One region of the Paenibacillus sp. FA6 genome, then DNA from elsewhere that is predicted to be linked to it. Evidence: predicted binding sites of a transcription regulator. Region 1 holds the regulator's gene; the other holds the start of a gene.
What was found. The regulator Rex, encoded in region 1, represses fermentation and respiration genes when NADH is low (regulators of the CRP and FNR family bind a similar motif). The targets are predictions, from matches to a motif close to TTGTGAAATATTTCACAA.
Positions count from the first base shown of each region.

Region 2: a site for Rex is predicted at 2,311-2,328, ahead of nirB (nitrite reductase large subunit NirB). Genes of this name have one in related genera too.

Region 1 is NZ_CP188820.1:2,485,373-2,489,594, reverse strand. It holds gene dinG (ATP-dependent DNA helicase DinG) at 1-1,428, shown strand, start outside; gene ACP8HI_RS11625 (redox-sensing transcriptional repressor Rex) at 1,463-2,137, shown strand; gene ACP8HI_RS11620 (amidohydrolase) at 2,103-3,413, shown strand; gene ACP8HI_RS11615 (cell wall elongation regulator TseB-like domain-containing protein) at 3,455-4,000, shown strand.
Region 2 is NZ_CP188820.1:2,700,548-2,704,769, forward strand. It holds gene nirB (nitrite reductase large subunit NirB) at 1-2,220, opposite strand, end outside; gene ric (iron-sulfur cluster repair di-iron protein) at 2,447-3,166, opposite strand; gene ACP8HI_RS12785 (winged helix-turn-helix transcriptional regulator) at 3,328-3,645, opposite strand; gene ACP8HI_RS12790 (hypothetical protein) at 3,976-4,152, opposite strand.

The DNA.
Region 1 (4,222 bases):
GGTAAACACTTAGGCCTTCATATGAGGTATTTCAATGTGATCCACACTTTATCGCGACTTTACAAAGATAACAGGAATGGTCAATTCCCTGTTCTTCGACAACAGCTACATTCTTCAAACGATGAGAAGGCTGCCGACTGGGCTCTATTGACGGATCGTATGAGTGGTGATTTAGTCGACGTGAAGGAACATTGGGATAGACTAAGCGATATGCTATTTGCTCTGTTACCTGAGCGAAGTGATGCTGCCCCAGGGGATACGGGACAGTTCGTGCTACGCTTACAGCCTTCCAAGAAACCGAAGGATTGGGAAGTGCTGAAAGAAATAGAGAATCAGATTTATGTAACGCTAGGCGAAGTCATTCGTAGTTCAGACAAAATGATAAATGAAATCAGAGAAAATCTGGAGGATTTTAATTTCGAGAGTCTGCTTACGGACATCAGTGGTCTTGTGAAAGATTTAGCATCCCAGCGTGAAGACTTACATTTCTTCATATCACTTAACGATGCAGGAAATGTATACTGGATGGAGGCTAATGGTCACTACCGGAGTAAATCTCTACAAATGTATGCGGTTCCTGTAGATGTAAGCCAGCAGCTAAAGGAAGTATTCTTTGATAAAAAGAAAAGCATTATTCTAACTTCCGCTACGTTGTCAATCGACAAATCTTTTCAGTATATGATTGAAAACTTGGGGCTTCAAGAAGCCTCGGATCAAGACCAGCTAGTAACTGTTCAGTTGCCGTCTCCTTTTCGTTATCGAGATCAGGCATTGCTGATCATCCCGCGTGATTTCCCAAGTGTGAAGGGGAGTATAGGTGATGCACTCTTCGTCGAAACACTTGTCAAATCACTGGCTGAAACGGCTATCGTTACACAGGGTCGAATGTTAGTATTGTTCACTTCTTATCGCATGCTTCGTCAAGTCTATGAGCCTTTAAGTAAAGCTCTTTCTTCAACGGATATTGCCGTACTAGGACAAGGTGTAGACAATGGGAGCCGAAGTAAGTTGATCCGCCGTTTCCAAGATAGTAGTGCCTCGGTACTTCTAGGAACGAACAGTTTCTGGGAAGGGGTAGATATCCCAGGAGAAGCATTGACTTGTTTAGCGATTGTCCGACTTCCTTTTCAACCTCCTAATCATCCACTTGTGGAGGCGAAGAGTGAACTTTTACAGCAACAAAAGAAAAATCCTTTCATGAAACTGTCAGTACCTCAAGCGGTTATTCGCTTCAAACAAGGATTTGGACGATTAGTGCGTACGGCGAGTGATCGGGGAATCGTCATTGTGTATGATACACGTGTGATTGAATCTTATTACGGGAAGTATTTCCTGTATTCATTACCTGGTCCCAAGATGGAACATATGCCGACCCATCAAATGGTTTCAAGAATTTCGGAATGGCTAGAAGACGGACAGCGTCCTTGATCAATGTATTAGCTATTCATTAGGAGGAGCAAAAATGAAATCTGATAAAATTTCAGAAGCTGTTGTACGCAGATTACCCATTTATTTACGTTATCTAACGGAACTTCAGAGACGGGAAGTAGCTACAGTTTCCTCACAGGAATTAGGTCAAAGGCTTGATTTGAACCCTGCACAAATTCGTAAAGATCTTGCATACTTTGGCGATTTCGGCAGAAAAGGTATTGGCTATGACGTGGCTTATTTAATAGAGAAAATACGACATATACTTAATTTGGATCAACAGATCAATGTCGTTCTGGTAGGTGCGGGTAATCTAGGACATGCATTATCCAATTATAATGCTTATCTGAAAGAGAATTTAAAGATTGTCGCCGTATTTGATGCATATCCAACAAAGGTTGGAACACATATTAACACATTGGAAGTTCAACCTATGGAGGAACTCTTCGATACGATTAAGAAGTATAATATTCGAATTGGAATCATTACAGTTCCTGAGCAAGAAGCTCAGGAGGTTGCTGATAAATTGATTGAAGCAGGAATTGGAGCCATATTGAATTTCGCTCCAACGATATTAAAGGCCCCAGCGCATGTTCGTATTCATGCAGCTGATTTCACTACGGATATGCTTAGCCTTGCGTATTACTTGGTTAATGGAAAGGGAGATTCAGACGATGGTGAACGACAAAGCGCAGAAGTGGATCATTAAGAATGGTACGTTTGCTGTTCTGAACAATGAACAGCCTGTATTGAAAGGTTATATGCTCGTAGAGGATGACTTGATTACGTATATTGGTGAAGACATGCCGGTAGTTGGTGAGGACATTCCGGTAGTGGATGGGAGTCATCTCTTATTCTTACCAGGTCTTGTGAATACACATGGGCATGCTGCTATGTCATTGCTTAGAGGTTATGGCGACGATCTGTCTCTACAAGTATGGTTGCAGGAAAAAATGTGGCCAATGGAAGAGAAATTCACTTCTGAAGATGTCTATTGGGGAACATCCTTATCTGTGTTGGAAATGCTTAAAGGTGGCACAACGACTTTTCTAGATATGTATGATCAAATGGATCAAGTAGCTAAAGTGGTTCAAGAATCCGGAATTCGTGGCGTGCTAACTAGAGGTGTTATCGGATTCTGTTCTGCGGAAGTCCAACAACATAAACTTCAGGAAGCGATCACTTTTGCGAAAAATTGGAACGGTCAAGCAGAGGGTAGAATCACGACGATGATGTCGCCTCATGCACCTTATACTTGCCCTCCAGATTACTTCGAGAAGTTTGTCCAAGCTGCACATGATCTTGATCTGCCGATGCATACACATATGTCCGAGACGTTGAGCGAAGTAGCGCAGAATGTAGCGGATTATGGTCTTCGACCTGTTCAACATTTAGAGAAGCTTGGCATGTTTACACGTCCTTCGATTGTTGCACACGGTGTGCACCTAAATGATGAAGAGATCGAGATACTAGCAACCCATCAAGTTGGCGTATCACATAATCCAGGAAGTAACTTGAAGCTTGCGAGCGGTATCGCGCGTGTAACAGACCTCTTGAAGGCAGGAGTGCCTGTATCGCTTGGAACAGATGGTCCGGCAAGTAATAACAATCTGGATATGTTTGAAGAGATGCGGCTTGCTGCTCTCATTCACAAAGGGGTTTCTGGTGATCCAACAGCTATTCCGGCTGCTGAGGCACTGCGGATGGGTACAATATATGGTGCGAAGTCGTTGTTTCTAGATACAGTAGGAAGGTTGGCTCCGGGCATGAAGGCAGATTTCATCGCACTGAATACGGATCAGGCTCATTTCTTACCACATACCGATTTCATCTCACACTCAATCTATTCTGCGAGTGCCAAAGATGTAGAACATGTATGGGTTGATGGTAAGCAAGTTGTGAAGAATGGTGTTTGTCTTACTCTAGACGAAGAACGTATACACCATGAAGCGCAATCTGCTTTCGAGGGCTTACTCAACCGTTAAGGTGTGAGTTATTCCTTATTCCTGAAGAAAGGAAGTTCAGGTTGAAGAAGATTAATATCAAGAACAAGAGCATGAACATGAACAAGAAGAAGATCATTTGGTTAAGTATTGCGGTCGTGATCGTTCTGCTATTCGGACTCTTTCGCTATTACATATACATTATGCAGGATCAATGGAAACAAGAAGATATGGCTATTGCTGCAGCGAAGCAGCATAGTGAATTAATTCATGTTACTCGTACCTCCAAATCGGTCTGGAACAATGTCGTCTGGGTTATCGAAGGTAAGGATCAAGTCGATCAGAATATAATTGTCTGGGTTCCATTAACGAGTGATTACGAAGTGAATGATACTCCTAGAGCGATTCGAAGTGAACTATTGAAGGATGGATTATCCAAAAGTCAAATGATACTTCTTATCGAAAAGGAACTTTCAAATATGAAAGAAACTCATTTGCAACTTGGCTTATTCAATGGAACTGCTGTCTGGCAGCTATTTTACAAAGAACAGGATCATTATAATTATCGCTTCTATCGATTTAGTGATGGTACACAAATAGGCGAACAATTTACATTGCCAAACCGTTAAATCAATAAACCAGCTGAGCCATTCTTTTAGGATGATTCGGCTGGTTTTATTGTTTGTTTTGGGATCTGACGAGTTCAGATGGGCTCTGATTGCGCGGTGAGAGGAACAGTTGCAGTATGGTCACTTAATTGATGGGAAAAGTACGGTGCAGCAGAAATAGATGTAATAATGGCAGTTAAAAGTGGCGAAAACGATGAAAAGTGGGTTTGTCCAGTAACTAGA
Region 2 (4,222 bases), 220 kb from region 1:
TTCTCGATAGTATTGCATAATAGCTCCACAAATTTCAATCAGTTCTTCATCCGTTTTCACTTTACAGAAGCTATCCGCAATTCGCGGCTTGATCCCTCCATTACCTCCGATAAAGATCTCCCATCCCCCGTCATTACCAACAATACCGATATCCTTCGTACAAGCTTCCGCACAGTTCCGCGGACAACCATTCACAGCGTATTTAAATTTCGCAGGTAAATCGAGGCGCTCGAATTTACGCTCTAACAGTGCTCCCATAGACAAAGAGTCCTGTGTTCCAAATCTACAGAATTGGGAACCCACACATGTTTTGACCGTACGTAGCGATTTGGCATAACCATAACCTGAAGGCATATCAAGTTCTTCCCATACTTTTGGCAAGTCTTCCTTCTTGACGCCAATCAGATCCAGCCGCTGCCCACCGGTAACTTTAACAACCTTAACCTCATATTTCAATGAAACATCCGCTATTTTTTTAAGTTCCTCTGGTGTTGTTACACCTCCATACATCCTTGGAATGACCGTATACGTTCCATCTTTTTGGATATTCGCGTTCATTCGTTCGTTGACAAAGCGCGATTCTTTCTCATCTTCATGAGTCTCAGGATTTAACATGTTCAAATAGTAATTGATTGCTGGACGGCACTTAGAGCATCCCTCTTGATTACTCCAACCAAGTACATTCATGACCTCACGAGTTGTAGATAATCCCTTAACCGTAATCTCTGCTACTATTTCATCCCTATCGAGTGCAGTACAACCACAAATGCCTTCTTTAGCCGCTGTCTTGAATCCATCCCCTAGAACATACTGTAGAATTTGCTCAACAACCGGCTTACATCCTCCACATGAACGGGTTGCGCCCGTACAAGCTTTAATTTCATCTACCGTTGTTAGCCCTTGATCTGTAATCACATCGACAATCGCCTTCTTAGTAACGCCATTACATCCGCAAACAATTTCATCGTCTGCCATCGTCTCTATCGATGATTGCTTATTAGCGCCACCACCGCTACATCCAGTTCCCATGATCGTACTATATATATCATCCGTCATTTCAGATTGTTGCTTAATCAATTTTTGTAAATTTGCAGACTCTGTTACATCCCCGAACAGCACAGCGCCGATAATGACATTGTCACGTAGAAGAATTTTCTTATAGGTTCTTTTCCACTCATCTTTAGTAGAAATCACGATATGTTCCGGTCCTTCAACAAACTCACCTGCTGAGAATACGTCGACACCAGAGATTTTCAGCTTCGTTGCCACAATAGAACCTTCATAAGGAGATGTGGCAACTCCGCATATATGCTTAGCCAATACATGTCCTTGTTCAAATAATGGAGCTACGAGCCCATAACATACTCCCCGATGTTCCGTACACTCGCCGACGGAATACACATCTTCCAATGAAGTACGCATATAGTCATCTACAACAATCCCTCGTCCCACTTCCATATTACTAGCTTTGGCAAGTGCTATGTTCGGTTTAATACCTACCGCCATCACAACAAGGTCAGCATCCAATATACTACCGTCACTGAAACGCAACCCACTTACTCGCTCTTCCCCAATTAGCTCTGAGGTTTGTTTACCCATAGCAAATTTTATCCCTTGACGTTCCAATTCTGCCTGCAACATTGAAGAGGCACTACGATCTAATTGGCGTTCCATAATATCTTCCATCAAATGGACAACCGTTACATCCATCCCTAGATTCACTAGCCCTTTTGCCGCCTCCAAACCTAAAAGTCCACCCCCGATGACAGCAGCCTTTTTATACTTCTGAGCAGCATCCATCATCTGGTTACAGTCATTAATATCCCTAAAGCCGATAACGCCTTCTTTATCACTCCCAGGAATCGGTAATATAAAAGGATTTGATCCTGTCGCGATGATGATCTTATCATACGTCTCCGTCATACCATTGTCCGTAGTCACTTTCTTACCTACCGGATCAATATGTGTCACCGTAGTTGTCGTATGCAGTGTAATTTGATTATCTGAATACCAGTTCCAATCATTCAAAACAATATCATCGACCGTCTTACTACCTTCCAGAACGTAGGATAGCATGATCCGGTTATAGTTAGGATGTGGTTCACTACCAAATACCGTAATATCAAATGAATCGCTAAGTTTCAAAATTTGTTCAACTGTACTTATGCCTGCCATTCCATTCCCAATCACCAATAGCTTTTCTTTTTGTTGTTGTTGCATGTTTGGAAACCCTCCTTCTGTGCTCTTCTTGCCTTATTAAATAAAGTATAACAGCTTAAAAAATATAGATTGTGATTTCGTTCACATTATATGTGAATTATATCACAAGTATGTTCACAATTTAAACTATATCCGTATATTTTTAACGTCAATCCGATTGACATGAACAGAAATAGCGAAAAAGGATAGATTTGAAGTCTCAATCTCTATCCTTTTTCGCTGTCCATTAAGCTTGAAAACGTGGAAATAAAATATTATTCTCCAAATGCACATGTTCAAACGTCATTCGCTCTAGTTCTGCTAGTCTTTCATACGTGATACGATATGTAGTACACGCGTGAGCTGGAGGTGTGAAATCATTCGTAATTTCCCTGATCTCTTTTAGAATATCGCCAGCTTGGTCATGCTCATCTTCTAATTGTGCAATTGAATCTTGAAGTTCTTTACTTGCAGACTCTTCAAATTGTTGTTCTAGAGCAACCATTCGAGGGAAGAATCGTTCTTCTTCATCAGCTGTATGCTCAAGTAATTCATCTTTCAATCTTGTATACAGAACGTGCAATTGTGCCAAATGTAGATCTTGATTACCATGAACTCTGTTAACTCTTGTAACATTCTTATATATTTCAGGAAGTTCTTCACGTAAGTAATCATGATGTTTACTCACAATGTAATCAATCAAAGATGGAGAGTCCATTTCTACGAAATTCTTCATTCCATCCTTATCATCGTTTAGACCTGAGTGCTTAGCAGCTAATTGGTTTATCTCTTCTAGTACTTGATCAATGTCCAGACCTCTTTCCTGAACGGCATCCATAAGTGGGCGCTTACCGCCACAACAGAAATCAATCTTATGATCTCGGAAATAATCACTAGCCTTTGGAAACTTTATAACAATATCACTTACGATATGATCAGCGCTGAAAAGAAGAGCTTCAACTGACATGATTAATTCCTCCTAGGTATCTTTTCTAGTCTTACCTATTCAGGCTATACCTAGAAGGACAACAGGGTTGTGATTGTAATCACAAGGGAAATCAAAAAAACCTCATTTCAATAAATAAAAGAGGTTTCAAAGTCGATACTTCCGCTCAATTTCCATTTCGCTTAATCGATCCAACTCTCTGCCCATGATTGGATCTGATCCATAACAGGCTTTAACCCTCTGCCTTTATCCGTTAGTTCATACTCTATTCGCACCGGAGTTTCCGGATATACATGACGAACAAGTATTCCTTCTAATTCCAAATCCTTCATCCGTTCCGATAACATCTTATCACTCATGGAAGGTATTAAATTAGAAATATCTTTAAATCTTTTGGGTCCATTCATCAGTCCTTGAATGATTAATCCATTCCAACGCTTGCCCAAAAAAGAGAAAGCTGTTTCAAATCGTGGACACATCACTATTTGATTAATTTCCATGAACTCTTCACCTCTTTGTAAGTATACTTTGATATCCGTCTCTGCCGAAATATAAGAAATAGAGTATCAAGTAAAACTTATACTTTCTTATATTTTAATTAAATGACATGATCATATCATTAAAAAGCTTTCGATTAGTTAGTATATTTCATTTTACCACATTCATCACTTTTTTAAAACATTCAATTTGGATGTTTAATAATATACTCAGCCTATTTTCAACTTTATTTCTCTAGTTACTATTAAGAAAATTGCCTTTCGGCGTACTTGGTGAAAGAGTTCATATAGTGAAGAAGTTTACATTTACGATGCCAGTGATACATTGTATCGCTAGCAGGTATGAGCTGCGACACCAACACCATCACCAATAGTCACCTTCCGCCTCCACCATTCACTATTAGGTGTAATAAGTACAACTGAATTCAACCCAATCCCTCTAAAGCTAACTTTAGTTGCATGGAGTACATCTAAATTACTGGAAACTCCACTTTTCAGCGTTATCGCCATTTTTAACTGTCCTTTGTACAACTAATTCTCTCTTTCCCTACTTTTACTGCTAATTAAATGTACTTTCTGC